DNA from 2 places in the Ruminococcus sp. 1001713B170207_170306_F1 genome. Region 2 is predicted to be linked to the other one. Evidence: predicted binding sites of a transcription regulator. Region 2 holds the regulator's gene; the other holds the start of a gene.
The links. The regulator HrcA, encoded in region 2, represses chaperone genes, less so after heat shock. The targets are predictions, from matches to a motif close to TGTTAGCACTCNNNNNNNNNGAGTGCTAACA.
Positions count from the first base shown of each region.

Region 1: the regulator HrcA is predicted to act here: its motif matches at 9,930-9,960, upstream of groES (co-chaperone GroES).

Region 1 is NZ_JADPEX010000015.1:37,723-52,639, forward strand. Features, by position in the region: gene I4V84_RS10420 (fructose-1,6-bisphosphatase) at 1-853, shown strand, start outside; gene I4V84_RS10425 (amidophosphoribosyltransferase) at 869-2,284, shown strand; gene I4V84_RS10430 (YARHG domain-containing protein) at 2,312-3,247, shown strand; gene I4V84_RS10435 (helix-turn-helix transcriptional regulator) at 3,370-3,582, opposite strand; gene I4V84_RS10440 (YifB family Mg chelatase-like AAA ATPase) at 3,847-5,382, shown strand; gene dprA (DNA-processing protein DprA) at 5,425-6,309, shown strand; gene topA (type I DNA topoisomerase) at 6,352-8,430, shown strand; gene codY (GTP-sensing pleiotropic transcriptional regulator CodY) at 8,785-9,570, shown strand; gene groES (co-chaperone GroES) at 9,998-10,282, shown strand; gene groL (chaperonin GroEL) at 10,327-11,949, shown strand; gene I4V84_RS10470 (DUF6106 family protein) at 12,345-12,851, shown strand; gene guaB (IMP dehydrogenase) at 12,933-14,390, shown strand; gene I4V84_RS10480 (peptidoglycan recognition family protein) at 14,390-14,917, shown strand, end outside.
Region 2 is NZ_JADPEX010000007.1:97,697-112,613, forward strand. Features, by position in the region: gene uvrB (excinuclease ABC subunit UvrB) at 1-638, opposite strand, end outside; gene I4V84_RS06580 (chromate transporter) at 889-1,464, shown strand; gene I4V84_RS06585 (chromate transporter) at 1,461-2,030, shown strand; gene I4V84_RS06590 (TIGR00730 family Rossman fold protein) at 2,123-2,665, shown strand; gene hrcA (heat-inducible transcriptional repressor HrcA) at 3,110-4,150, shown strand; gene grpE (nucleotide exchange factor GrpE) at 4,179-4,829, shown strand; gene dnaK (molecular chaperone DnaK) at 4,945-6,828, shown strand; gene dnaJ (molecular chaperone DnaJ) at 6,984-8,171, shown strand; gene I4V84_RS06615 (phosphatase PAP2 family protein) at 8,332-9,012, shown strand; gene prmA (50S ribosomal protein L11 methyltransferase) at 9,158-10,111, shown strand; gene I4V84_RS06625 (16S rRNA (uracil(1498)-N(3))-methyltransferase) at 10,114-10,860, shown strand; partial or broken gene I4V84_RS20345 (DUF6783 domain-containing protein) at 10,857-11,027, opposite strand; gene I4V84_RS06630 (cysteine desulfurase family protein) at 11,075-12,229, shown strand; gene thiI (tRNA uracil 4-sulfurtransferase ThiI) at 12,312-13,493, shown strand; gene I4V84_RS06640 (HPr family phosphocarrier protein) at 13,585-13,821, opposite strand; gene mtaB (tRNA (N(6)-L-threonylcarbamoyladenosine(37)-C(2))-methylthiotransferase MtaB) at 14,117-14,917, shown strand, end outside.

The DNA.
Region 1 (14,917 bases), on a different contig from region 2:
GCTGACAGATGGGGAAAAAGAGGTAGTGGAGCGCCTGAACTCAGCATTTCGGAACTGCGAGAAGCTTCAGAACCACATGCAGCTGCTTCTGGATAAAGGCGGCCTTTATAAGACCTATAACGGGAACCTTCTTTTCCATGGAAGTATTCCGCTGAACGAAGATGGAACTCTGAAAGAGGTTGAGATTTACGGTGAGACTTGTAAAGGCAAGGCACTTTATGATAAACTGGAAGCCTACGTAAGAAAAGCTTTTTTTACCGTAGATGAGAAGGAGAAGAAAGCAAGCCAGGATATTCTGTGGTATATCTGGGCCGGGCCTAATTCTCCCCTTTATGGAAAAGATAAAATGACTACCTTCGAGCGTTATTTTATCGCAGATAAAGAGACACACAAAGAGAAAAAGAATGCCTACTATCACCTCTGGGAAAAAGAAGAGGTAGTAAATCGTATGCTGGAAGAATTCGGGCTGGATCCGGATGAGGGGCATATTATCAATGGTCACGTGCCTGTTCATCAGCTGGAGGGAGAGAATCCGGTGAAATGTGATGGCAAGGTGATCGTAATTGACGGTGGTTTTTGTGAGGCATACCGGAATGTGACCGGTATTGCCGGATATACTCTTGTTTACAGTTCCTATGGTCTGAGCCTGACTGCCCATGAGCCTTTTACTTCGGCGGAAGATGCAGTGGAAACAGAGAGGGACATTGTGTCCAACCGTGTGGCTGTCCGCTATAATCCAAGGCGTGCCCTTGTGGGAGATACGGATAACGGTAAGGCACTGAAAGAACGAATTCAGGAGCTGAAACAGCTTTTGGATGCCTACAGAAAAGGCGTTATAAAGGAGAAAAAATAAGGAGACTAAGGAAAAATGGGTGGAATTTTTGGTGTTGCGTCAAAGTCTGATTGTGTAATGGATCTTTTTTTTGGAATTGATTATCACTCCCATCTGGGTACAAGAAGGGGCGGAATGACCGTTTATAGCAGGAGCAGTGGATTTAACCGCGTGATCCATAATATTGAGAACTCACCGTTCCGTACCAAATTTGACAAAGATGTGGCAGAGATGGAAGGCAATCTTGGAATAGGCTGTATTTCTGACAATGAACCGCAGCCTCTTCTGGTACGCTCCCATCTGGGAAATTTTGCAATTACAACAGTAGGCAAGATCAATAATATAGAAGCTTTAGTAGAGAAATGCTTCAAAGACGGGCATACCCATTTTCTGGAGATGAGCGGTGGCAGTGTGAATCCTACAGAGGTAACTGCAGCGCTGATCAATCAGAAGGACAGTATTGTTGAGGGAATCCGTTATGCCCAGGAAATGATCGAGGGCTCTATGACCCTTCTTCTCATGACAGGGGAGGGCATTTACGCAGCACGCGACCGTTATGGAAGAACTCCTCTTGTAATCGGCAAAAAGGAAGATGCATGTTGTGCTTCTTTTGAAAGTCATGCCTACATTAATCTTGGCTATGAAGACCTGAAAGAGCTGGGCCCTGGAGAGATTGATTTTATCACCCCGGAGGGCGCCCAGGTTCTGCAGAAGCCAGGAGACAAGATGCGAATCTGTTCTTTCCTCTGGGTTTATTATGGATATCCAACCTCCACTTATGAAGGGGTAAATGTAGAGGAAATGCGTTACAAATGCGGCGATATTCTGGCAGGAAGAGATGCCGGAGAAGTGAATCCGGATCTGGTTGCAGGAGTACCGGATTCCGGTATTGCACATGCTATCGGCTATGCTAACCGCTCTGGTGTGCCGTTTGCCCGTCCGTTTATTAAATATACGCCCACATGGCCAAGATCTTTTATGCCGACCCAGCAGAGCCAGCGAAATCTTATCGCCAGAATGAAGCTGATCCCAGTACATAAACTGATCAAAGATAAAAGCCTCCTTATGATCGACGACTCTATCGTAAGAGGTACCCAGCTTCGTGAGACAACAGAATTCCTCTATAACAATGGTGCTAAGGAGGTTCATATCAGACCTGCCTGTCCGCCGCTTTTATATGGATGTAAGTACCTGAATTTCTCACGCTCCAAGTCAGAGATGGATCTGATTACAAGAAGGATCATAGCGAAACGTGAAGGGGACAATATATCAGACAGGATTTTGCAGGATTATGCAAATCCGGATTCTACAAACTACAAAGAAATGCTGGAAGAAATCCGCAAGGAGCTGAATTTTACATCTCTGAAATATCATCGTCTGGATGATCTGAAGAAGTCAATTGATATTGAACCGTGCAAGCTTTGCACCTATTGCTGGAACGGACAGGAATAAACAGGAATAAACAGGAGGTGACTGCCTGTGAAAAAGCACAACAAAGATGTACTAAAAGCAACGCTGTTTGCTCTGATCGCCATATTTATCATGATTGGAGCAGCGGGGCTTCTGTTTGCCGAACATAAGAAAAAGATTCAGAAGGAGCAGCAGAAGAAGGCTGCCATTGAGGCTCTGGAAAGGGTGCCCACAGTGACACCGACTCCAGCGGCTACAGCTACGCCCACACCGGAGCCTACAGCCACAGTGACACCGACTCCAGTGATTACCAGGGCACCGGCGTTCATGGCTAGTGATTATATGGGAACCTGGTACAGCAAGGATGGACTGGTGACACTGTCTATAGACGACCTTACCCTGAAGTCTGTTACTTTTACTTTTTCTCAGGCTGGTGACAATGCCGGCACTAAGGTTTCGGAAGCTTCGGATACTGCAAAAGTGGCTGGAAATGCAGCAAAGCTTTCCTTTACAGATTCCTGGGGAAACCAGGTGCGTGGAAATATGACCTTTGATCAGGGCAAACTTTATCTGCGCCTTAATACAGCTTCCCATGCAGAGGGTGCCGGGGTGACACCAAAGGTAGATGGGGTCCTTACAAGGGAGAAAGCCGCTTCTGTGACACAGGTACCTTCCGTGACTCCGGCTGATAATACAGATAAAATGGATCTCTCTTCCAGGGATTATATATTCCCGGACAGCAACAGCCGATACCTTACAGATGAGGATTTGTCAGGCTATTCATCTGACCAGCTGGAACTGGCGAAAAATGAGATTTATGCCCGACATGGCAGGAAATTTGTGACACAGAGAATTGCGGATTATTTTAACAGTAAATCTTGGTATAAGGGAACTGTGGAGCCGGAGACCTTTGATGCAGATACTTCTGTGTTTAATGAATATGAAGTCGCAAATATTCAGAAAATTGCAGATACGGAAGGAAAGCTTCGAAGTGAGGGAAAGTAACAGATATATGAAAAGTACTTTACGGAATGTTACGGGTGAATGGTAATAACTTTATTTATGGTATACAAAATGAGGGGGAAATCGCATCCCCCTCATTTTGTATCTGCTGTGTACCTTTACAATTACGGCATTTTTTTATTATCAGTACGCCCAACCAGATAGTCAATGCTGGTTTCATAATAATTTGCAAGGCGGATCAGCATTTCGATTGGAATGTTCCTGGAGCCAGTTTCGTAGTGGGAGTAGGAACGCTGGCTGATGTGAAGGATATCACTGATCTGCTTCTGGGACAGATCAGCGTCTGTCCGAAGGTCTTGAATTCTCTGAAATTTCATAGGTTCACCTCTTTTTCTTCGGTAGAGTCTGCAGGGACCAAATGTAACGAACAACGAAAACCGTCTGTCCCCGAATCCTTTCAGAAAGTATAAATCAGAACGAAATGCACTATTGCAATTCAGAGCAAAATGGGCTATAATGAATTTTATATATCTTTTAATCATATCTTTTTAACTTTTATTCTTTTTTATTCCAGAGATACATTGAAATGGCAGAGCAGATTCGTATATGGGGAAGGACTGTATCTGCAGAAAGGGATAAGATTGTTTGCAAGTGTTTTATCAGCGGCGATTTCCGGAATGGAAGTCTGCCCGGTTCAGGTGGAAGCTGATGTAAGCAGCGGTCTGCCTTGTTTTACCATGGTTGGATTTCCCAGCACCCAGGTGAAAGAAGCACAGGACAGAGTGCGCACAGCGTTAAAAAATAATGGGATCAGTCTGCCGCCTAAGAAGGTGACGGTGAATCTGGCACCTGCTGATCTGCGAAAAGAAGGGGCCGGTTTTGACCTGCCCGTGGCAGCAGCGGTGCTGGCAGCATCGGGATTTATAGAACCACAGCTTCTTCGGAATGTAATGGTGGTTGGCGAACTCAGTCTGAATGGGGAGGTAAGGAGTGTATCCGGAGTGCTGCCAAGAGTGATCCGGGCAAGGGAACTGGGATGCCGGTATTGTATCATTCCGTTTGAAAATCTGGCAGAAGGAGCTTTGGTGAAGGATATGAAAGTGGTCGGAGTCCAAAATATAAAAGAAGTTTTGAAGCTTGTCTCAGATCCGGATGCATTTGGAAAAGAAAATCAGTTTTCAGAGGAAAATTCAGAAGAGAATCAGGCAGAAGAGAAGCTGGTGGATTTCGGGGAAATCTGTGGTCAGGAGAGTGCCAGAAGAGCTGCTGAGATTGCAGTCAGCGGGTTTCACAACATCCTGTTTATCGGCCCTCCGGGCACTGGGAAGACCATGCTTGCCAAAAGAATACCTACGATCATGCCCTCTCTTACTTTTGAGGAAAGCCTGGAGCTTACAAAAATCTACAGCATTGCTGGACTTTTAAGTCCAAAGAGACCATTAATTAAGGCAAGACCCTTTCGAAGTCCGCATCATACCAGTTCGTCTGCAGCTCTGGCTGGAGGCGGAAGAATCCCGGGTCCCGGTGAAGTGACCCTGGCTCACAGAGGCGTTCTGTTTCTGGATGAAATGCCGGAATTTGCAAGAGGCAGCCTGGAAGTGCTGCGACAGCCCCTGGAGGACAAGCAGATCCAGCTGTCAAGGGCAAGTGGAACGTACGTGTTTCCGGCGGGATTTATTCTGGTAGCAGCCATGAACCCCTGTCCCTGTGGCTATTATCCGGATATGAATAAATGCAGGTGCACACCTGGCGAGGTGAGCCATTATCTTCATAAGCTGAGCCAGCCCCTTCTGGAGCGGATCGATCTATGTGCAGATGTGCCGCCTGTTAATTTTTCCCAGATCTCAGAAGAAAAATCAGGAGAAAGTTCTGCCCTTATCCGGAAAAGAGTGGAAAAAGCCAGAAGAATACAGCAGAAACGCTACCAGAATGAGAAAATCTGTTTCAACGGAGAACTGTCCGGGAAGCAGATCCGGAAATACTGTGTGCTGACAGAGAATGCCTTTCAGGTGGCAAAAAATGCTTTTGAGCTTATGGAACTCAGTGCAAGATCCTATCACCGGATTCTGAAGGTTTCACGCACCATTGCGGATATGGAAGGAGAGGAACTGATACACACAAGACATGTTGCAGAAGCCCTTACTTACAAAGCATTTGATAAGAAGTACAGAAGCTGAATGAATTTATTCATAAAACCGCACGCAGGGAGGTATTTTAGTATGGAAGCAATGCAGAAAATCAAATGTTTAACTATAGAGGATTCCAATTTTCCAGATCGTTTGAGAAAACTTTCCGGAATGCCAAAAAAACTGTACTACATCGGAAACCTGCCAGATCCGAAGAAGCCTGCTGCAGCAGTGGTAGGTGCCCGCATGTGCAGTCCTTATGGCAGATGTCAGGCATTTAAATATGCAAGGACCATGGCAAGCTACGGTGTGCAGATCATCAGTGGAATGGCAAGAGGGATTGATGCAGAGGGGCATAAAGGTGCACTGGATACGGACACTCCTACTTTTGCAGTGCTGGGAAGCGGAGTGGACGTGTGTTATCCCAATTCCAACAGATGGCTTTATCAGCGGATCCTGGAAAAAGGCGGCGGGATCATCAGCGAGCTTCCCCCGGGCTCTCCGCCTGTGAACTGGGCTTTTCCGGCAAGAAACCGGATCATCAGCGGACTTTCCGATGCTGTTCTTGTGGTAGAAGCCAAGGAACAGAGCGGTTCCCTGATCACTGCAAACTTTGCCCTGGAACATGGACACAGTGTTTATGCCCTTCCGGGAGCTGTGACAGAGGAACTGAGCAGAGGCTGCAACAAGCTGATTTTCGATGGTGCAGGAATCGCTTACAGCCCGGAAATCATGCTTATGGAATGGGGAATCGAGGCAAAAAACAGACCTCAAAATGTGGAAAAAAAGAAGTTGGGGCTTGCACCGGATTTGGATTTGGTGTATAGTGGTCTCGATTTACGACCTGAAAATCTGGATAATTTAATACGGAAAACCGGTTTTTCAGCATCAAAAGTCTGTGCTCTTCTGACAGAACTTCAGCTAATGGGGCTTGTGGGAGAGACAGGCAGACAATACTACAGAATATCAGGGGGATAATTTGTAGTGTATGTAGACTGAATACAAAGTAGGAGAGGTAGTATGGCTAAATATCTGGTGATAGTTGAGTCACCTGCAAAAGTAAAGACAATAAAGAAATTTCTTGGGGCAAATTATGAGGTAGAGGCATCTAACGGACATGTCCGTGATTTTCCCAAGAGTCAGTTTGGAATAGATGTGGAGAATGATTTCGAGCCGAAATATATAACCATCCGTGGTAAGGGGGAATTGCTTGCCAAACTTCGCAAGGCAGCCAAAAAAGCTGATAAGATTTATCTTGCCACTGACCCTGACCGTGAAGGAGAAGCAATTTCCTGGCACTTGATGCAGGCTCTGAAAGAAGATCCGGATAAAATGCACCGAATCACTTTCAATGAGATCACAAAGACTGCTGTAAAGGATTCCCTGAAGCATGCACGCGGTCTGAATATGAATCTTGTAGATGCACAGCAGGCGAGAAGAATGCTGGACCGTATGGTGGGTTATACCATCAGTCCGCTTCTCTGGGCGAAAGTAAAGAGAGGCTTAAGTGCCGGCCGTGTGCAGTCTGTTGCACTTCGCATCATCTGTGACAGGGAGGAGGAGATTAATTCTTTTATCCCGGAAGAATACTGGAGCCTGAATGGTGAATTCCTTGTGGATGGCGAGAAAAAGCCTCTGGAGGCTAAATTCTACGGAACAGACAAGAAGATGGATATCCACAATAAAGCTGAGATGGATGAGATTCTTAAGGTTCTTGAGAACGAAGAATTTGAGATCTCTGAGGTGAAAAAAGGCGAGAGAATCAAGAATGCTCCGCTTCCTTTCACTACCAGTACCCTGCAGCAGGAGGCATCCAAAACACTGAATTTTTCCACCCAGAAGACTATGCGTCTGGCACAGCAGCTTTATGAGGGTGTTGATATCAAGGGCAACGGTACTGTAGGTGTGATCACATACCTTCGTACTGATTCTGTACGTATTTCTGACGAGGCAGATGCGGCAGCAAGAAGCTACATCAGCAGCCAGTATGGAGAAGAATATGTGTCAGAAACAGCCAAGACAGTGAAGAAGGGACAGAAGATCCAGGATGCTCATGAGGCTATCCGCCCAACTGATATCAGCCGTACACCTGTACAGATAAAAGAATCCCTTACACGAGATCAGTTCCGTTTGTATCAGCTGATCTGGAAGCGTTTTGCGGCCAGCCGTATGGCTCCTGCGAAGTATGAGACTACCTCTGTAAAAGTGGCTGGTGGAGACTATACGTTCACTGTGTCCGCTTCCAAGGTAGCATTTGAAGGCTTCCTTTCGGTATATATGCAGGAAGAGGATATGAAGAAGGGAAATGTGTTAAGCCAAAGCCTGAGTAAAGGCATGAAGCTGAAACTGAAAGAGTTAAAGCCGGAACAGCATTTTACCCAGCCGCCGGCACATTATACAGAGGCTTCCCTGGTAAAGACCATGGAGGAGCTTGGAATCGGCCGTCCGAGTACTTATGCGCCGACCATCACCACCATTATCAGCCGCCGCTATGTTTCCAAGGAGCAGCGTAACCTTTATGTGACAGAGCTGGGCGAGGTGGTAAACAGTATTATGAAGCAGGCGTTCCCAAGCATTGTGGACGTGAATTTCACGGCTACCATGGAGGGACTTCTGGACTGTGTGGAGAATGGTACTGTACAGTGGAAGACAGTAGTCCGGAACTTCTATCCGGATCTGAAACATGATGTGGATGCTGCCCAGGAAGAGCTGGAGAAAGTAGACATCCATGATGAAGAGACCGATGTGATCTGTGATAACTGCGGTCGTCATATGGTGATTAAATATGGTCCTCACGGACGTTTCCTTGCATGCCCGGGATTTCCGGAATGCCGCAATACCAAGCCTTATTATGAAAAGATTGGTGTAGCCTGCCCGAAGTGTGGTAAGGAAGTGGTGCTTAAGAAGACGAAGAAAGGCCGTAAGTATTACGGTTGTGAAGATAATCCGGAATGTGACTTTATGTCATGGCAGAAGCCGTCGGATAAGAAATGTCCGGTGTGCGGAAGCTACATGGTGGAAAAAGGAAATAAACTGGTGTGCAGCCAGGAAACCTGCGGCTATGTAGAAACCAGGCCGAAGGATGAAAAAGAAAATTAAGGTTGCTGTGAAGCTCGCGAACAGTAACAAATTAAGAAGTTTTCGGGAAAGATCCCCTGCAAGGCAGATGTATTATGTTTTGCAGGGGATTTTTTAAATAAAAGCTCTATTACTTCCATTGTTTGATGAATAGTTTCAAAAACGTGATATTTTCAGAAAAGCTAAACAAAATTGAAAAATAGTAAAAAATAGCTTGTAAATAGTTTGAAAAACGTGTAGTATTAGAATAACAGGTAAAGTCAGAGCATGCCTGAAAAATGCTTTCTGCAAAATCTCCTGCAAAGTGGAGCGTACAGATTGCGGGAGTGGGTTTTCAAACAGGCTCTCATGTAACAAAAGCGAAGGGAGGACAAAATGAGCGTTCAGTTACTTGATAAAACAAGAAAAATCAATAAACTTCTCCATAACAGCAGTTCCAGTAAGGTGGTTTTTAATGATATCTGCCAGGTTCTGATGGATACTTTAAGTTCTAATATCCTGGTTCTCAGCAAGAAAGGCAAGGTGCTTGGTGTAAGCTTTTGCCCGGGAGTTGAGGAAATCCAGGAGCTGATAGCTGATGAGGTGGGCGGTCATGTTGACCCTCTGCTGAATGAGCGTTTTTTAGGGGTATTATCTACCAAAGAGAACGTGAATCTTCAGACACTTGGCTTTGAGCATGTTTCCAGCAGCTATCAGGGAATCATCAATCCTATTGATATTGCAGGAGAACGTCTTGGAACGGTGTTTATGTACCGCAAGGATCGTCCATATGATATTGAGGATATTATTGTCAGTGAATACGGCACTACAGTTGTAGGTCTTGAGATGATGCGGGCTGTACATGAAGAGAATGCTGAGGAAGACCGAAAGAAACAGGTTGTAAAATCTGCTTTTAACACACTTTCTTTCTCTGAACTGGAAGCTATCATCCACATTTTTGATGAGCTTGACGGAGATGAGGGAATTCTTGTTGCCAGCAAGATTGCAGACAGAGTAGGTATTACCAGATCAGTAATCGTAAATGCACTCCGCAAGTTCGAGAGCGCGGGCGTTATTGAGTCCCGGTCATCCGGTATGAAGGGAACCTATATCAAGGTTCTCAATGAAGTGATCTTTGATGAATTAGAAGAGATTAAGGCCCAGAGAAATAAAAAGGCCTGAGTGAATTCAATAAATAATAAACAAGTGTACAGAAGAACTGTTTTCCTTTGAACGTGTTTGAAAAAGGCTTTCTGCAAATTGTGAAGTTGCAGATTGCAGGAACGCTTTTTCAAACACGCTCTGGAGGGCAGTTCTTTTTTGTGTATAACAGGAAACTTCGTTGGAATTCATGATTTCACAAAAAAACTTTACCAGGCAGTCTTCAGAAGCTTCGAAATAGAAAAAAATTCAGAAAATTTTTAAAGTGAGAAAACAAGAGAAAAAAAGAGCATAAAAGAGAATAAAAAAGAATATACTTAAAAATGCAACTATGAAAAGAGTTGCACAAATAACGATAATTCAATAATATAATGGACAGTGATTAGCACTCGGCAATAATGAGTGCTAGCAAGGAAAAGAAAAGCAATTCTAAAGGAGGACATAGATCATGAAATTAGTTCCATTAGGCGACAGAGTTGTATTAAAACAGTTAGAAGCAGAAGAGACAACAAAATCCGGTATCGTTCTTCCAGGACAGGCACAGGAGAAACCACAGCAGGCAGAAGTAATCGCAGTAGGACCTGGCGGAGTTGTTGACGGCAAAGAAGTGAAAATGGAAGTTACTGTAGGCGACAAGGTTATCTATTCCAAATATTCAGGAACAGAGGTTAAGCTTGACGGTGAAGAGTATATCATTGTAAAACAGAGCGATATTCTTGCAATTGTGAAATAAGACATAACCTTATAAATAACTTGAAATCAGGAGGATGATTCATTATGGCAAAAGAGATTAAATATGGCGCAGAAGCCAGAACAGCATTAGAGGCTGGTGTAAATAAACTTGCTGATACCGTAAGAGTAACACTTGGACCGAAAGGAAGAAACGTAGTACTTGATAAACAGTTCGGTGCTCCGCTTATCACAAACGATGGTGTTACAATCGCAAAAGAGATCGAGCTTGAGGATGCTTTCGAGAACATGGGAGCTCAGCTGATCAAGGAAGTTGCATCCAAGACAAACGATGTAGCTGGTGACGGTACTACAACTGCTACTGTACTTGCCCAGGCAATGGTTCATGAAGGAATGAAGAATCTGGCAGCAGGTGCTAACCCGATCGTTATGAGACGCGGTATGAAGAAAGCTACAGATGCTGCTGTAGAAGCAATCAAGAACATGAGCCAGAAAGTAAGCGGAAAGAAACAGATCGCAAACGTTGCATCTATTTCCGCCGGAGATAAAGAAGTCGGAGAGCTTGTTGCAAATGCAATGGAAAAAGTTTCCAACGACGGTGTTATTACTGTAGAAGAGTCCAAGACCATGCACACAGAGCTTGACCTTGTAGAAGGTATGCAGTTTGACCGTGGATATATTTCCGCATACATGTCCACTGATATGGAGAAGATGGAAGCAAACCTTGAGGATCCATATATTCTGATCACAGACAAGAAAATCTCCAACATTCAGGAAGTTCTTCCGCTGCTGGAGCAGATCGTACAGGCTGGAGCAAAACTTCTTATCATCGCTGAGGATGTTGAGGGTGAGGCTCTTACCACTCTGATCGTAAACAAATTAAGAGGAACCTTCCAGGTAGTAGCTGTAAAAGCTCCTGGCTATGGTGACAGAAGAAAAGAAATGCTTCAGGATATCGCAATCCTGACAGGTGGTACTGTAATTTCTGACGAGGTAGGTCTTGAACTGAAAGATGCTACAATGGCTCAGTTAGGACGTGCAAAATCTGTTAAAGTTGCAAAAGAGAATACTGTTATTGTTGATGGTATGGGAGATAAAGAAGCAATTGCCAATCGTGTTGCCCAGATCCGTGCTCAGATTGAGGAGACAAAATCTGATTTCGACAGAGAGAAGCTTCAGGAAAGACTTGCAAAACTTGCTGGTGGTGTAGCAGTGGTTCGTGTTGGTGCAGCTACTGAGACTGAGATGAAAGAAGCAAAACTTCGTATGGAAGATGCTCTTGCAGCTACCAGAGCAGCTGTTGAAGAAGGAATCATTGCAGGAGGCGGTTCTGCATATATCCACGCTTCCAAAGAGGTTGCAAAACTTGCAGCAGGTCTTGAGGGAGATGAGAAGACTGGTGCAAACATCATCCTGAAAGCACTGGAAGCTCCGCTGTTCCGTATTGCTGCTAATGCAGGTCTTGAAGGTGCAGTTATCATCAACAAAGTAAGAGAGTCTGAGCCAGGTGTTGGTTTTGATGCTCTGAACGACAAATATGTAAACATGGTAGACGAGGGAATCCTTGATCCTGCAAAGGTTACAAGAAGTGCTCTTCAGAACGCAACAAGTGTTGCTTCTACTCTGCTTACAACTGAGTCTGTTGTTGCAAATATCAAAGAAGATACTCCGGCAATGCCAGCTGGCGGTCAGGGTATGGGAATGATGTAATTTCCGGCAGCAGAAAACAGAACGGAAAATCCATAAATGGATTTTTGAAAGTATAATTCAGAACTCAAAAGGGTCGGTGTCAAAGACGCTGGCCCTTTTGCATTCAATAAAAGTCATTTTTTACAGTAACTGTGTACTGTTACTGTTCACTGGTAACGTTCCGCGAGGCGTTTTTTGTGAACAAAGTTCACAGAAAACCCGAGAATTGCGGCGCGAAATCATGCGAATGCATGATTTCTGTGCATCGCGAAGCGCGTTACTGTGAACGGAGTGAACAGTAACTGTGTACTGGCAATATTCCGTGTTTTATCAGGAACAATGTTCACAGGAAAACTTTTGTGTGTTATACTTAAAACAACATGCCGGCTGGCAAAAAAACAAAGGAGAATTGTAATATGAGCGATTTGTATTCTGAGCTGCTTGTAAAAAAAGAGCGGACCGCAAAGGACAGGCTGGTAAAGGGCAGTATCATTGCACTGATCGTGCTTCTGGTACTCGCAGGTCTGTTTATCATGCCCCTGCTTTTGATCGCGGCAATTGTGCTGGGAGTCTGTGCCTATCTTTTTATCTTTCCAGGCACTGATCTGGAATTTGAGTACCTGTTTGTAAACGGAGAACTTGACATTGACAAGATCATGGCAAAGTCCAAGAGAAAAAGAGTAAAAAGCCTGAACATCACAGAATGTGATATTATGGCACCTCTTAACTCACATAGAATGGACTATTACAACAGCAACCAGAAGCTGAAAGTACAGGATTTTTCCTCCGGAAATCCGGAACATAAGCGTTTTGCAATTGTCTGCCGCGATGGCGCAGATACCTGCAAAGTAATTATCGAGCCAGATGAAATATTGGCAAAAACCATGAGAAATACTGCTCCGAGCAAAGTATTTTTAGATTAATTTACTAGATTGACACACTTTTAGTTTTTTGCTACACTAATCTACAAACCAAAGACACAATAAGACAAGGGAGGAAAAGCAATGGGTACTATCATTGGTGAAGGCATTACTTTCGACGACGTCCTTTTAGTTCCGGCGTACTCCAAAGTAATCCCGAATCAAGTTGACGTTTCAACTTACCTTACAAAGAAGATTAAACTGAACATTCCCATGATGAGTGCAGGAATGGACACCGTTACTGAGTACAATATGGCGATTGCCATGGCACGTCAGGGAGGTATCGGTATCATTCACAAGAACATGTCTATCGAGGCGCAGGCAGAAGAGGTGGACAAGGTTAAGCGTTCTGAGAATGGTGTTATCACAGATCCATTTTTCTTATCTCCGGAACATACATTGAAGGATGCCAATGACTTAATGGCGAAATTCCGTATTTCCGGTGTCCCGATCACAGAAGGCAAGAAGCTGGTAGGTATTATTACCAACCGTGATCTGAAGTTTGAGACAGATTTCAGCAAGAAGATCAAAGAGTCCATGACATCTGAGGGACTGATCACAGCCAAAGAAGGTATTACACTGGAAGAGGCGAAAGAGATCCTTGCGAAATCCCGTAAAGAGAAATTACCCATTGTAGATGATGATTTTAACTTAAAAGGACTTATCACCATCAAGGATATTGAGAAACAGATCAAATATCCTCTGGCTGCCAAAGATGAACAGGGACGTCTTCTCTGTGGGGCTGCTGTTGGTATTACCGCCAACGTGCTTGCCCGTGTAGACGCACTTGTGAAGGCAAATGTTGATGTCATCGTTGTTGATTCTGCTCATGGTCATTCTGAGAATATCCTCCGTGCTGTACGAGAGATCAAGGCTGCATATCCGGAGCTGCAGGTTATCGCAGGAAACGTTGCCACAGGAGCCGCTACTAAGGCTCTGATCGATGCTGGTGTAGATGCAGTTAAGGTCGGAATCGGACCTGGTTCTATCTGTACCACCCGTGTAGTTGCTGGTATTGGTGTACCGCAGATCACAGCAGTCATGGATTGCTATGAGGTTGCCAAGAGATATGGTATTCCGATTATTGCAGACGGTGGTATCAAGTATTCAGGCGATGTTACCAAGGCAATCGCAGCTGGTGCAAACGTTTGTATGATGGGAAGCATGTTCGCCGGATGCGATGAGAGCCCGGGAACTTTCGAGTTATATCAGGGAAGAAAATATAAAGTATACCGTGGAATGGGATCCATTGCAGCTATGGAGAATGGCAGCAAGGACCGTTACTTCCAGGAGAATGCCAAGAAGCTTGTTCCGGAAGGTGTGGAAGGACGTGTTGCATACAAGGGACACCTTGAGGACACTGTATTCCAGCTGATCGGAGGACTTCGCTCCGGTATGGGATACTGTGGAGCTGAGAATATTGAAGCACTGAAACAGAATGGTAAATTCGTGAAGATTTCTGCTGCTTCCCTGAAAGAGTCTCACCCACATGACATTCACATTACAAAAGAAGCACCGAACTACAGTGTGGATGACAAATAATGAAAAGAAAATCTGCAAGGCCGTCTTTTTCAAGGCGGCCTTCTTTTAACAAAAGAGAAAAAACAGATAAGGGCGGCAGAATCCGTCAGAGAAATCAGCGTCTGGCATTACTGGTGCTTCTTTTGCTTCTGGTTGTGACAGGAGTGGTTATTCTGATGGTAAGGAAAGGACAGAAGCAGGAGGAAAGTGCAGAGACATTCCAGGAAACGAATGATCATACGAATTATGGACCGGAAGAATGGATGTCCCAGGGTGCTCCCTACATAGATGTACAATTATTGACTCCAAATGAGTATTCCAGGCCTCAGCTGCCCCTGAATGGAGCTGATTACATAGCGATCCATTATACAGCCAATCCCGGTGCCACAGCCCAGAATAACAGGGATTATTTTGAGAATCTTTCCATTTCTCATGAGGCGAAAGTAAGCAGCCATTTTGTAGTAGGACTGGAGGGTGAAGTGATCCAGTGTATTCCTACCTCGGAGATGTCTTATGCGACTAACTCAAGGAATGTGGACAGTATTTCC
Region 2 (14,917 bases):
ACTCTGACAGCGGTATCTGAGCTGTTAGCCGGAAAAATCTCCAGAGTGTCGCCACGGACGCGGAAGGTACTTCGGTGGAAGTCCATTTCATTTCGGGTGTACTGAATGTCGATCAGCTCCCGGATAACCTCATCACGATCCTTAGTCATGCCAGGACGCAGGGAAATCATCATGTCCTGAAATTCCTGAGGAGAACCCAATCCATAGATACAGGACACAGAAGAGATGATAATAACATCTTTTCGCTCTGACATGGCGGCAGTGGCAGAAAGACGGAGCTTGTCAATTTCATCATTGATCGCAGAGTCCTTGGCAATATAAGTGTCAGAAGAAGGCACATATGCTTCTGGCTGGTAATAATCGTAATAGGAAACAAAATACTCCACCGCATTCTCCGGGAAGAATTCCTTAAACTCACCGTATAACTGTGCTGCCAGAGTTTTATTATGGGCCAGGATCAGAGTAGGCTTATTCAGCGCCTGAATAACGTTTGCCATAGTAAAAGTTTTACCAGAGCCGGTGACACCAAGCAGCGTCTCAAACTGATTTCCCTCTTTAAATCCCTTTACCAGTTTCTCAATAGCCTGTGGCTGATCGCCGGTTGGTTTATACTCGGAATGTAATTCAAAATGATCCATATGAGTCCTTTCTTTTATAAAATCAAACACGCTTTAACTGTTTTCAGTATAGCATCCTTTTTTATAAAAGTACAGCAGAATCGAATATTTGTTCTGCCTTCTGAAATGCCAGAAGCATTCCAAAACTTTAATTGACAGACATACCTATAGTGCGTTATCTTAAAAAAGAAAAGCGTGATTGTTCATGACCTGACCAGTAACACGCTTCGCGATGCACAGAAATCATGCAGAATTATTAGGAGTGCTGGAAATGGAAGAAAAACAAAAGAATAAAAGATATGTGCTGAGAAAGCTTTTTTTTGCCTCGTTATATCTTAGTACGTTTACTTTTGGCGGCGGATATGTGATCGTTACTTTATTGAAAGAGAAATTTGTGGATCAATATCACTGGATCGATGAGGAAGAAATGCTGGATCTGGTGGCAATCGCACAGTCATCTCCAGGAGCAATTGCAGTAAACGGAGCAATTGTGGTGGGATACAAGCTTGGGGGAATACCGGGAATGCTGCTGTCGGTTCTGGGGGCTATTATTCCGCCAATGGTGATCCTGTCCCTGATTTCCTTGTTTTATGATGCATTCTGCTCTAATTATTATATAGCAGCTCTTTTGAAAGGCATGACTGCCGGCGTAGGTGCTGTGATCATTTCTGTGGTATACGACATGGGGAAAAACGTGGCGAAATCAAATGACTGGGTAAATGTGGTTATTATGGTCATCAGTTTTTGTGTAAGCTATTTTCTGAAGGTAAACATTATTTATATAATACTTATTGTGGCTGTATTTGGATTTGCGCGTACACTTGTGAAGGAGGGCAGCAAAAAATGATTTATCTTCAGCTCTTTTTCAGCTTCCTTCAAATTGGTGCATTAAGCTTTGGAGGTGGATATGCAGCAATGCCTCTTATACAGGAACAGGTAGTGACTATGCATGGCTGGATTTCCATGGAAACTTTTTCGAATCTTGTGACCATTGCAGAGATGACTCCTGGTCCTATTGCAGTAAACTCCGCAACCTTTGTAGGAACCAGGATTGCTGGTCCTGGTGGCGCAGTGGTGGCTACTCTTGGCTGTATTTTACCCTCCTGTATAATTGTAACCCTGCTGGCATATATTTACACGAAATACCGGAAAATGTCCCTTCTCCAGGGAACTCTTACATCCCTTCGCCCGGCGGTTGTGGCCATGATCGCCAAGGCAGGAGTTACCATTTTAGTATCATCTTTTTTTATAAATGGTGCAGTGGAACTGTTTCGGGAAAACATATGCATTCGAATGGTGGTGTTCTTTACTGCCGCACTGGTGCTTTTAAGAAAATTTAAAATGAATCCTATTCTGGTGATGGTTTTGTGCGGTGTGGCAAATATGGTGTTTTGCGCGGCTGCCGGAAGCTGACTGGAAAAGATATGCCAGCTGACTTTCGTATATGGTGCTGCCGCAGGTAGGCTGCACCTGTGTTTAGAAGAAAAAATAAGGGGGATAACAGATTGAACATATGTGTATATGGCGCTTCAAGTGCACTGCTTAAAAACATTTATTATGAAAAAACAGAAGAGCTTGGAAGAGCAATGGGAAAAAGAGGTCACGGTCTGGTGTTTGGCGGCGGGGCTACCGGAATGATGGGAGCAGCAGCCAGAGGCGTGGCAGCAGAAAATGGTTACATACTTGGAATTGCTCCCCGATTTTTTGATCAGCCTGGAGTTCTGTATGAGAAATGCACGGAATTTATTTTCACAGAGAATATGAGAGAGCGCAAAAAACTTCTGGAAGAAAAATCAGATGCTACGATCGTAGCACCTGGCGGAATTGGTACCTACGAGGAATTTTTTGAGATTTTTACCTTGAAAAGCCTGAAACGTATTGACCGCCCAATTGTGCTGTATAACATTGACGGATATTATGACAAGATGAAAGCATTGCTGGAGTACACAGCAGAAGAGAAATTCATGGATTTTTCCGTGCTGGATCTGGTAGTCTTTCTGGATGAGCCGACAGCAGTTCTTGACTATCTGGAAAATTATAAAAAATAGAGGCTGCTATTCAGCAGGGGCTGTTTTGCGAAACATATAACTGTGAAGGTGCTGAACAGTTACAAAACGGACATGTCGCCTATGGGCGGTATTCCTATATAGGAAAGAAGATGCCAGGGAAAATTTTCTCAAGGCATCTTTTTCATTTATGCGGCAGCAAACATAAGACTGCGTTGGCAGATACCTGATAGTATCCTTGCTGTCCAAAAAAAGTATTGCAGTAAGGAGAATTTAGCCAGAATGGTAAAGTATAGGGTAAAAACTATCAAAAAAGATGAAAAAAATTTGTAAAAAATATTGACAAAAGGAATACTGAGGTGTATCTTAAGAACATAGATGTTAGCACTCCTAAATAATGAGTGCTAACAAAAGGAATTCGAAGAAGCCAGACGGAAATCAGAATCAGGTTTGACCGTCTGCTTTTCAGGAAGGAGCAGATATTTCATGGATGAAGTATTAGATGAGCGCAAACGGAAAATACTGAAAGCAATCATCAAAACTTATATGGAAACAGGTGAGCCTGTAGGCTCCAGAACTATTTCCAAGTATCCGGATCTGAATGTCAGCTCTGCTACTATCCGAAATGAGATGTCCGACCTGACGGATATGGGCTACATCGTACAGCCCCACACCTCAGCCGGAAGAATTCCATCAGATAAAGGCTATCGCCTTTATGTAGATGAGCTTACCAGGGAGAAGGAAGCCGAGATCGCAGAAATCCGTGATCTGATGATTGAGAAATCAGATAAGATGGATAAGGTGCTCAGGCAGGTGGCGAAGGTTCTTGCCACGGATACCAATTATGCGGCTATGGTTGCGGTTCCCCAGTATAAGGGAAGCACCCTGAAGTTCATTCAGCTTTCACGAGTCAATGAGCGGCAGCTGATTGCCGTAGTTGTATGTGAGGGTAATGTCATTCGGAACCAGATCATTAATATTGATGAGGAGATGGATGATCAGACGATCCTGAAGCTGAATCTTCTTCTTAACACGAACCTGAACGGCGTACCCATCCAGGATATTAATCTGGGCATGATTGCTAGATTAAAAGAACAGGCGGGTAGCCACAGCGGTGTGGTTGCAGATGTGCTGGACGCAGTTGCAGCTACAATTCACGTGGACGAAGAAGATATGAAAGTATATACGTCGGGAGCGACCAACATATTTAAGTATCCAGAGCTTGCAGATACATCCAGAGCCAGTGAGCTGATTTCTACTTTCGAGGATAAGCAGGAACTTGCGGATATGGTCCGTGAGGAAATGGGAGACTCGGAGAACACAGGAGTTCAGATATACATCGGGGATGAAGTTCCGGTACGTACCATGAAAGACTGCAGTGTGGTCACAGCTACTTATGAGCTGGGAGATGGAATGCGTGGAACTATTGGAATCATCGGTCCCAAGCGAATGGATTACGAGAATGTAGTGGACAGCTTAAAGAAATTAAAAGTCCAGCTTGACGAAATGGTAAATAAGAAAACCTAGAAAGGCGGTTGAAAGCGTGTCAGAAGAAATGAATAAAGAAGCCGAAGTACAGGAAGAAGCAGTTGACATTCCGGTAACAGACGGAAGCGAAGAAGAGGCAGCAGATACAGCCCAGACAGCAGAAGAGGAGACTTCCGAGGAACCTGCACAGACAGAAGAAACTGAGCAGTCAGATCAGGAAACCGAATCTCAGAAGGAACCGGAAACCAAGACAAAAACTTCTTTCTTCGGTAAGAAGAAAAAAGAGAAAGATAAATTTGAACAGCAGGTCGAGGAGCTTACAGACAGACTGAAGCGCAGCATGGCTGAATTCGATAACTACCGTAAAAGAACGGAGAAGGAGAAATCCAGCATGTACATCATCGGCGCCAGGGACATCGTTGAAAAAATGCTTCCGATCGTGGATAACTTCGAAAGAGGTCTTGCACAGGCACCGGAGGATGATTCATTTGCAGAAGGCATGAAGATGATCTACAGGCAGATGATGACAGCTTTTGATGAGATGGGTGTGAAGCCAATCGAAGCTGTAGGTAAGGAATTTGATCCGAATCTGCATAATGCAGTGATGCATGTGGAGGACGAATCCGTTGGCGAGAACATCGTCGTAGAGGAATTCCAGAAGGGATATACCTACAAGGATTTCGTTGTAAGACACAGTATGGTAAAAGTTGCTAATTAACAGAAAGCAGCTTGGAGAATCAAACTTCATCGACATTTTCTAAAAACAAAGTATAAATGTTACTGTTCGTGTAATGGACAGCAACCATGAATTTTTAAACAGGAGGAAAATTATCATGGGAAAAATCATTGGTATTGATTTAGGTACAACAAACAGCTGTGTAGCTGTTATGGAAGGTGGACAGCCAACCGTTATCGCAAATACAGAAGGATCCAGAACAACACCATCTGTTGTAGCATTCACAAAGACAGGTGAGCGTCTGGTAGGTGAGCCTGCAAAACGCCAGGCAGTAACAAACGCAGAGAAAACAATCTCTTCCATCAAGAGAGAGATGGGTACAGATTACCGTGTAACAATTGATGATAAGAAATATTCCCCACAGGAAATTTCCGCTATGATTCTTCAGAAACTGAAAAAAGATGCTGAAGGATACCTTGGAGAGTCTGTTACAGAAGCAGTTATCACTGTTCCGGCATATTTCAATGATGCTCAGCGTCAGGCAACCAAGGATGCTGGTAAGATTGCAGGCCTTGATGTAAAACGTATTATCAACGAGCCTACAGCAGCAGCTCTTGCATATGGTCTTGACAATGAGAAAGAGCAGAAGATCATGGTTTATGATCTTGGTGGTGGTACATTCGATGTTTCCATTATTGAGATTGGTGATGGAGTTATCGAAGTTCTGGCAACAGCTGGTAACAACCGTCTTGGTGGTGATGACTTTGACCAGAGAATTACAGACTATATGCTTTCTGAGTTCAAGAGAACAGAGGGCGTTGACTTAAGCAACGATAAGATGGCTCTTCAGAGACTGAAAGAAGCTGCTGAGAAAGCTAAGAAAGAGCTTTCTTCCGCAACAACAACCAATATCAACCTGCCATTCATCACAGCAACAGCTGAAGGACCGAAGCATTTTGATATGAACCTTACAAGAGCTAAATTTGACGAACTTACACACGATCTTGTTGAGAAAACAGCAGAGCCGGTTCGCCGTGCACTTTCTGATGCAGGACTTACTGCTTCTGATCTTGGACAGGTGCTTCTGGTTGGTGGTTCTACACGTATCCCGGCTGTACAGGATAAAGTAAGACAGTTGACTGGCAAAGAGCCAAGCAAGGCCCTGAACCCGGATGAGTGTGTTGCACTTGGTGCTTCTATCCAGGGTGGTAAGCTTTCCGGTGAGGCTGGTGCAGGTGACATCCTTCTTCTTGATGTTACTCCACTTTCCCTGTCCATCGAGACAATGGGTGGTATTGCAACACGTCTGATCGAGAGAAATACAACAATCCCGACCAAGAAGAGCCAGATTTTCTCCACAGCAGCTGATAATCAGACCGCTGTAGATATCAATGTATTACAGGGTGAGCGTCAGTTCGCGAAAGACAACAAGTCCCTTGGACAGTTCCGTCTGGATGGAATCCCGCCAGCACGTCGTGGTGTTCCGCAGATCGAGGTTACATTCGATATTGATGCCAACGGTATCGTAAATGTATCTGCTAAGGATCTTGGAACAGGTAAAGAGCAGCACATTACAATCACAGCTGGTTCTAACATGTCCGAGTCTGATATTGACAAGGCTGTTAAAGAAGCTGCTGAGTTCGAAGCTCAGGATAAGAAACGTAAAGAGGCAATTGATACAAAGAACAATGCAGACTCCATGGTATTCCAGGTTGAGAATGCACTGAAAGAAGCAGGCGATAAACTGGATGCAAATGACAAAGCTTCCGTAGAGGCTGACTTAAATGCATTAAAAGATATCCTTGCTAAATATGCAAATACAGATGAGATCGGAGATGCTCAGGTCGCTGAGATCAAAGCTGCTCAGGAGAAGATGATGGAAAGTGCTCAGAAGCTTTTCGCAAAAATGTATGAAGCACAGAACCCACAGGGTGGTGCTGGTCAGGCAGGCCCTGGACCGGACATGGGAGGAGCTTCCCAGGGCGGTAACGAGGCTGGTTACGGCGATGATGTTGTAGATGCTGACTACAAAGAGGTTTAATTGAATAATAAGTTCCAATATTTCGGAACATGAAACTACAGCCCGGTCATGATTCATGACCGGGCAGTGGTGGTGAAAGACATATTACAGGAAATGCGCCGCTGGCGTCTTCCATAAGATAACCAAATACAAAAAGTTAGGAAAAGAAAGAAATCATGGCTGATAAAAGAGATTACTATGAAGTCTTAGGCGTTGATAAGAGCGCCGATGACGCTACATTAAAAAAAGCATATCGTCAGCTTGCCAAGAAGTATCATCCCGACGTAAATCCGGGAGATAAGGAAGCTGAAGCGAAATTCAAAGAGGCAACAGAGGCTTACAGCGTCTTAAGTGACCCGGACAAGAGAAGACAGTATGATCAGTTTGGTCATGCCGCTTTTGAAAACGGCGGCGGTGGCGGAGCAGGCGGTTTCGGCGGCTTTGATTTCTCCGGCGCAGACATGGGGGATATCTTCGGAGATATTTTCGGAGATCTGTTTGGAGGCGGCGGAAGCCGCAGACGTGCCAATAATGGACCTATGAAGGGGGCAAACCTGCGTGCACGCGTGAACATCACCTTTGAGGATGCTGTATTTGGCTGTGAGAAAGAACTTGAGATTACTCTGAAAGAGGAATGTACTTCCTGTCACGGTTCTGGAGCTAAGGCTGGTACCTCACCGGTTACCTGTCCGAAATGTAATGGTGAAGGACAGATCGTTTACACCCAGCAGTCCATGTTTGGCATGGTTCGTAACGTTCAGGTGTGTCCGGATTGTCATGGGACAGGTAAGATCATCAAAGATAAATGCCCGGATTGCCGTGGTACCGGATACATTTCCAATCGCAAGAAAATTAAGGTATCTATTCCGGCTGGTATTGACAATGGTCAGAGTATCCGTATCCGTGATAAAGGTGAGCCTGGCACAAATGGAGGTCCGAGAGGCGATCTGCTGGTAGAAGTAAATGTAGCACGCCATCCGATTTTCCAGAGACAGGATATGAATATTTACTCTACTGCACCGATTACTTATGCACAGGCAGCGCTTGGCGGCGAAGTCAAACTGAATACAGTAGATGGAGAAGTTCTCTATGAAGTGAAACCAGGAACTCAGACAGATACCAGAATCCGTCTGAAGGGCAAAGGTGTTCCGTCCCTTCGAAACAAGAATGTTCGTGGTGATCACTACGTAACTCTGGTTGTTCAGGTACCAACCAACCTGAATGAGGACGCGAAAGAAGCTCTCCGCAAATTTGACGAGGCATGCGGCAATCGTCCTGCAGGCAGTGCCGGCGATAGCACAGAAAAGTCCGAAAAGAAGAAAAAAAGCTTCATGGACAAATTAAAAGAGACCTTTGAAGAGTAAAAAATCAGTTTTTCCATAAAAGAATAAAGAAAAGGGGAGATATCCTCTTTTCTTTTTTTGTTACTTATTGTATATTAAAGGGTAGCCGCAACGTTACTGTCCGTGCTGCTGGTCAGGAAATGAGCAGTAACATCGCAAGAGTCCGGAAAGGAGTTTTGCCTTGAAAACAAAGAAAAGAGATTTGTTAAACCGATATATTCCCCTGTGGTCTATTGTACCTCTTGTGACCATCATGGCAGTGAATTGTCTGATTTACTGGGGAAGCAGTGCGCTTACAGCTGGCAGGTATCACTTTGATTTTACGATGGCATTTGACAGGGAAGTTCCTTTACTGCCTGTATTTGTGTGGTTTTATATTCTGGCATTTCCATTCTGGGCGGTGGGGTATTTGCTGGTGGCAAGGCGTGGTAAGGATATGTTTTACCGGTTTGTTGCCACAGATCTGACCATACATTTTATTTGCTTTATCTGCTTTATTTTAATACCGACCACCAATATAAGACCGGAGATCCCAGGAAATACCCTTTCGGAAAAGATTCTCGCTCTGGTATATTCCCTGGATGGCGGGAACAGTCCTTCTAATTTGTTTCCCTCTATCCACTGCTATGTGAGCTGGATGTGCTGGAAAGGTGTGGAAGGCTCAGAGAAGGTGCCGAAATGGTATCAGAGATTTTCTCTGGTATTTGCAATTCTGATCATTATCTCTACCCAGGTGCTGAAGCAGCATTACATTGTGGATGCAGCAGCGGCGTTGCTTCTGGTAGAGTTTTTCTGGAGATTTTATCAGAAAGGGCAGCGACATAAGTGGGTTGTGCATATTTTTGCACATAAAAAGAAGTAACATGGACATAAAAAACCAGTAATTGGTCAGGTGAATTGAAAAATCAGAATAAAGTAACAGATAACAACCGTTTCGAAAGATGTAAAAAAATACCATATTGTGATTATGAAGAAACAGCTTTCAATAAAAAGATTGGAGAAATAGTATGAAGTGGAATCGCTTTACCATCAAAACAAAAACAGAAGCAGAAGACGTTATCATCTCTGCCCTTGCAGACGTTGGAGTTGAGGGCGTAGAGATTCAGGACAAACAGCCTCTTACCGAGACAGATAAAGAGCAGATGTTTGTGGATATTATGCCGGAAGGTCCAGCGGATGATGGAATCGCCTATCTGAATTTTTATCTGGAAGAGGACACAGAAACTACGCCTGTTCTCGAGAGAGTACGTGCTGTCCTTGAAGAAGTACGCGGATACATGGATATCGGTGAAGGCACCATCACAGAATCCCAGACAGAGGACAAAGACTGGATCAATAACTGGAAGGAATATTTCCATCAGTTCTATGTAGATGACATTCTTATTGTTCCATCCTGGGAAGAAGTGAAGGAAGAAGATAAAGATAAGATGATCCTTCACATTGATCCAGGTACAGCTTTTGGAACTGGTATGCACGAGACAACCCAGCTGGTAATTCGTCAGCTGAAGAAATTTGTGACAAAAGACACCCAGATGCTGGATGTTGGAACCGGAAGCGGTATTCTTGGAATTGTAGCTTTGAAGCTGGGCGCTGCTCATGTTGTGGGAACTGACCTTGATCCCTGTGCAATTCCGGCAGTGGCAGACAATAAAGAGGCTAACGATATTAAGGATGAGACTTTTGACATGCTCATTGGAAACATCATTGATGATAAAGAAGTTCAGGACACGGTTGGATATGAGAAATATGACATTGTAACGGCTAATATCCTGGCAGATGTACTGGTGCCTCTCACACCGGTTATCGTAAATCAGATGAAAAAGGGTGCTTACTATATCACCTCTGGAATCCTGGATGTGAAAGAAGAAGTAGTGGTAAAGGCAGTGAAAGACGCCGGGCTTCAGCTGGTTGAGGTAACCCATCAGGGAGAATGGGTATCTGTCACAGCCAGAAAGGAATAATTATGCAGCGCTTTTTTGTGGAGCCTTATCAGGTCCTTGAGGAAGAACACAGGATTACCCTTACCGGCCCGGATCTGAACCATATGAAAAATGTTCTTCGCATGCGCATTGGTGAGGACGTTTGGATCAGCGATGGCAGTGAGAAGGAATATCACTGTACCATAGAAGAATTTCAGGAGGACAGCGCAGTTCTTCATATCCTTTATGCCCAGGAATCCCAGTATGAGCTCCCAAGCCGGATTTATTTGTTCCAGGGACTTCCTAAAGGGGATAAAATGGAACTGATCATTCAGAAGGCTGTGGAGCTTGGCGCTTACGCTGTTGTTCCAGTTGAAACAAGGAGATGTGTGGTGAAGCTGGACGCAAAGAAAGCGCAGAAGAAGGTTACCAGATGGCAGCAGATTTCCGAGAGCGCAGCTAAGCAGTCTAAGCGTATGCTAATCCCGGAAGTGAAAAATGTAATGAACTGGAAAGAAGCACTTGCCTTTGCAAAAGGACTGGATGTGGTTCTGATTCCTTATGAGCTTGCCCAAGGTATGAAAGAGACCCGGGAAATCCTGGCGGCAATTCAGCCTGGACAATCTGTGGGGATTTTTATTGGCCCGGAAGGCGGTTTTGAGGAGGAAGAAGTGAGAGATGCCATGGAAGCCGGAGGGAAACCGGTGACCCTGGGAAAAAGAATCCTGCGCACAGAGACAGCAGGTATGACCATGCTGTCTATTCTGATGTATACGCTTGAGTCTGTTTAAAAATATTTTAGCAATCTGCAAGACGTGCCAGAGCCTGTTTGAAAAATCATTTCAGCAATCTGCACGCCCCACTTTGCGGTATGCTTCACCTGAATTCGGCTGCCGCAGCTCGCTGCTGCGCCCTTATCCGGGTAAAGGCTTCCGCAAATTGTGATGCACATCTTGCAGAAAGCCTTTTTTTAACATGCTCTGGAAAAAAGAGGAAAAGTAAGAAATGGAAGCATATTTTGATAACTCTGCTACCACAAGATGTTATCCTGAGGTGGCAGAGATTGTAGTAAAAACAATGACAGAGGATTTTGGAAATCCTTCTGCCATGCATTTAAAAGGTGTGGAAGCGGAAAAGTATGTCCGTGAAGCTGCACAGATACTTGCCAAAATTCTCAAGGTAAATGAAAAAGAAATCATTTTCACCTCTGGCGGAACAGAGTCAAATAATCTGGCCTTGTTTGGCGGAGCGGATGCAAATAAAAGAAGCGGAAACCATATTATCACCACTTCAGTGGAGCATGCAGCTGTAGGACAGCCTGCAGAGCGCCTGGAACAGATGGGATATGAGGTGACGATAGTTCCTGTAGATCACAGGGGTGTGGTTCAGCTGGAGGCGTTAGAGAAAGCTTTGCGCCCGGATACGATTCTGGTATCTACTATGTATGTAAACAATGAGGTTGGTGCTGTGATGCCAGTGGAAGAGATTGCAAAACTGGTTCATGAGAAAAGCCCGAAGGCTCTGTATCATGTAGATGCGATCCAGGCATTTGGAAAATACCGTATTTATCCCAAAAAGGCAGGAATTGATATGCTCTCTGTGAGCAGCCATAAGATTCACGGGCCTAAAGGTGTAGGATTTTTATATATCAATGAGAAAGCCAGGATTCAGCCTCAGATCTTAGGCGGCGGCCAGCAGGCCGGTATGCGGTCCGGTACAGATAATGTACCTGGAATTGCAGGACTGGGTGTTGCTGCAAAGATGGTCTACACGGATTTTGATAAGAAAATTGAGCATATGTATCAGCTGAAGGAACGCCTTGCAGAAGGTTTTCTGAAACTTCCTGATGTTCGTCTCAACGGAATGGAGATAAGAGAAGGTGCACCTCAGATCTTAAGCGCCAGCTTTCTGGGCGTGAGAAGCGAAGTGCTGCTTCATACTCTGGAAGAAAAAGGCATTTATGTTTCAGCCGGAAGCGCCTGCTCCAGCCACAAAAGAAAAGCTGCCGGAACCTTAAGTGCAATGGGAATGGAAGCAGCCCAAAGAGAAAGTACGCTGAGATTCAGTTTTTCAGAGGAAAATACATTTGAAGAAGTGGATTATGCATTGGAAGTGATCGGGCAGGTACTGCCTATGCTTCGGAGATATTCCAGACACTGATGCAGTGAGGAAAAGAAGAATGAAATGCAGCGCCGGGGAAAGTCCGGCAGCCGCATAACATAAAGAAACAGGAGGAAATCAAATGATATTTCACGCATTTTTAATAAAATACGCAGAAATAGCTATCAAGGGTAAAAATCGATATCTGTTTGAAGATGCCCTTGTGAAGCAGATGAATATTGCTCTTTCTAAGATAGAGGGCGATTACCGCGTTGTGAAGGAGCAGGGCCGTGTTTATGTATTCTGTCCGGAGGAATACGATTTTGAGGAGGCTGTAGCTGCATTAAAAACAGTATTCGGTATTGTTTATATCTGTCCGGTAGTGATCTACGAGGACAAAGGATTTGAGCAGATGCGCTCTGACGTTGTGGAGTACATGAAGAATGTACATCCGGATTATCACGGCACCTTCAAGGTATATACAAGACGTGCAAAGAAGTCCTATCCGGTAAATTCCATGGAAGTAAGTGCAAGAATCGGTGAAAGCATTCTGGATGCTTTTCCGGAGGCAAAGGTGGATGTACATCAGCCTGAACTTACCGTTTCTGTTGAGATCCGTGAGAAAATTTATGTATATTCCAAGAGCATCAAGGGACCTGGCGGAATGCCGGTTGGAACCAATGGAAAGGCAATGCTGCTTCTTTCCGGCGGAATTGACAGCCCAGTGGCCGGATATATGATCGCAAAGCGAGGAGTTAAGATTGAAGCCGTTTATTTCCATGCTCCGCCGTATACCAGCGAGCGTGCGAAACAGAAGGTTGTGGACCTGGCGAAGCTGGTGGCAAAATACAGTGGACCGATCAGGCTTCATGTAGTAAATTTCACAGACATTCAGCTGTACATTTACGATCAGTGTCCACATGATGAGCTTACTATCATTATGCGCCGTTATATGATGAGAATTGCAGAGCATTTTGCAAAGAAGGATAACTGTCTTGGACTTATTACCGGTGAAAGCATTGGACAGGTTGCAAGCCAGACCCTGCAGAGTCTTGCAGCAACAAATGAAGTGTGTACATTACCGGTATATCGTCCGGTGATTGGGTTTGATAAACAGGAAATTGTAGAGCGTTCCTGGGAGATTGGAACTTATGACACTTCTGTTCTTCCATATGAAGATTGCTGTACTATTTTTGTCGCAAAGCATCCGGTTACAAAGCCGAATCTGAATGTGATCCGCAAGTCAGAGGAGAAACTGGCTGAGAAAATTGATGAACTGATGGAAGCGGCACTTAGCACTGCAGAAGTGATTGAAATCCAGTAAAAAAGTGGAAAAGTACTCAGAGACTGCATGAAGTCATCGAAAAAACAAAAAGAGGAACTGTGAACAGTTCCTCTGACAATCGAATATTTAATTATTCAACTGTATATTTGTCGATGATTTCCATAACGCTGTCAAGAGCAGCTCCGTCAGCATGGATATTGAGGTCGATCGGTTTGGATAAATCCAGGCTGAAGATACCCATGATAGATTTAGCGTCAATCACATATCTTCCGGATACCAGGTCGAAGTCGCAGTCAAATTTGCTGATCTCGTTTACAAATGCTTTCACTTTATCAATAGAGTTAAGTGAGATTTTTGCTGTTTTCATTGTGATATAACCTCCCTTGGATTGTTAGTAGTTTGCTTTACAGTACTCATATTACCTGTAGGCAGGATAAAAGTCAAGGTGAAAAAAGAGAAAAAATGGCAGCAGAATTAGTGAAAATGTATAAAAAATTTACAACATTACTGTGTACTGGTAATATTCCGCGGGATGCTTTTCGTGAATGAAATTTACAGAAGATCCGGGAAGTGCGGCACGAAATCACGTATTTGCATGAATTCTGTGCACCGCGGAGAAATTATCCTGCATGGTGTGGACAGTACTAGTTTTGGAGGAAAAAATGAAAAAAAAGGTTGCATTACACAATCTTGGATGTAAAGTAAACTCTTATGAGCTGGAAGCTATGCAGCAGCTTCTGGAACAGGCAGGGTATGAAATTGTACCTTTTGAACCAGGTGCTGATGTTTACGTAATAAATACCTGTACGGTAACAAATATTGCAGACCGTAAGTCCCGTCAGATGCTTCACAAGGCGAAAAAGATGAACCCGGATGCGGTGGTAGTAGCAACAGGATGTTATGTACAGACTGACGAGGGAAAACTGGAAACGGACGAAGCAGTAGATCTGGTACTTGGAAATAACCAGAAAAAAAATATTGTGGAAGTTCTGGCTGAATTTGAAAAAGAACACCAGCGTCAGGCTCATATTATTAAGATTAACCAGACAAAGGAATATGAAGAACTGGAAATCAGCCGTACAGCTGAGCATGTACGTGCTTATATTAAGGTGCAGGATGGCTGCAACCAGTTTTGCACCTATTGTATCATTCCCTACGCAAGAGGCCGCGTGCGAAGCAGGGAAAAAGAGAATATTTTAAATGAAGTGCACAAGCTGGCCAAAGCCGGCTACAAAGAAGTGGTGCTTACAGGAATTCATCTCAGTTCCTATGGAGTGGATTTTCCTGAGGACAAAAAAGAAACTTTGCTTTCTCTTATTCAGGCAGTAAATGAAGTGGAAGGAATTCAGAGAATCCGCCTTGGTTCCCTGGAACCGGGAATCGTCACAGAAGAATTTGCAAAAGAGCTGTCTTCTATGTCAAAAGTCTGCCCTCATTTTCATCTTTCTCTGCAGAGCGGATGC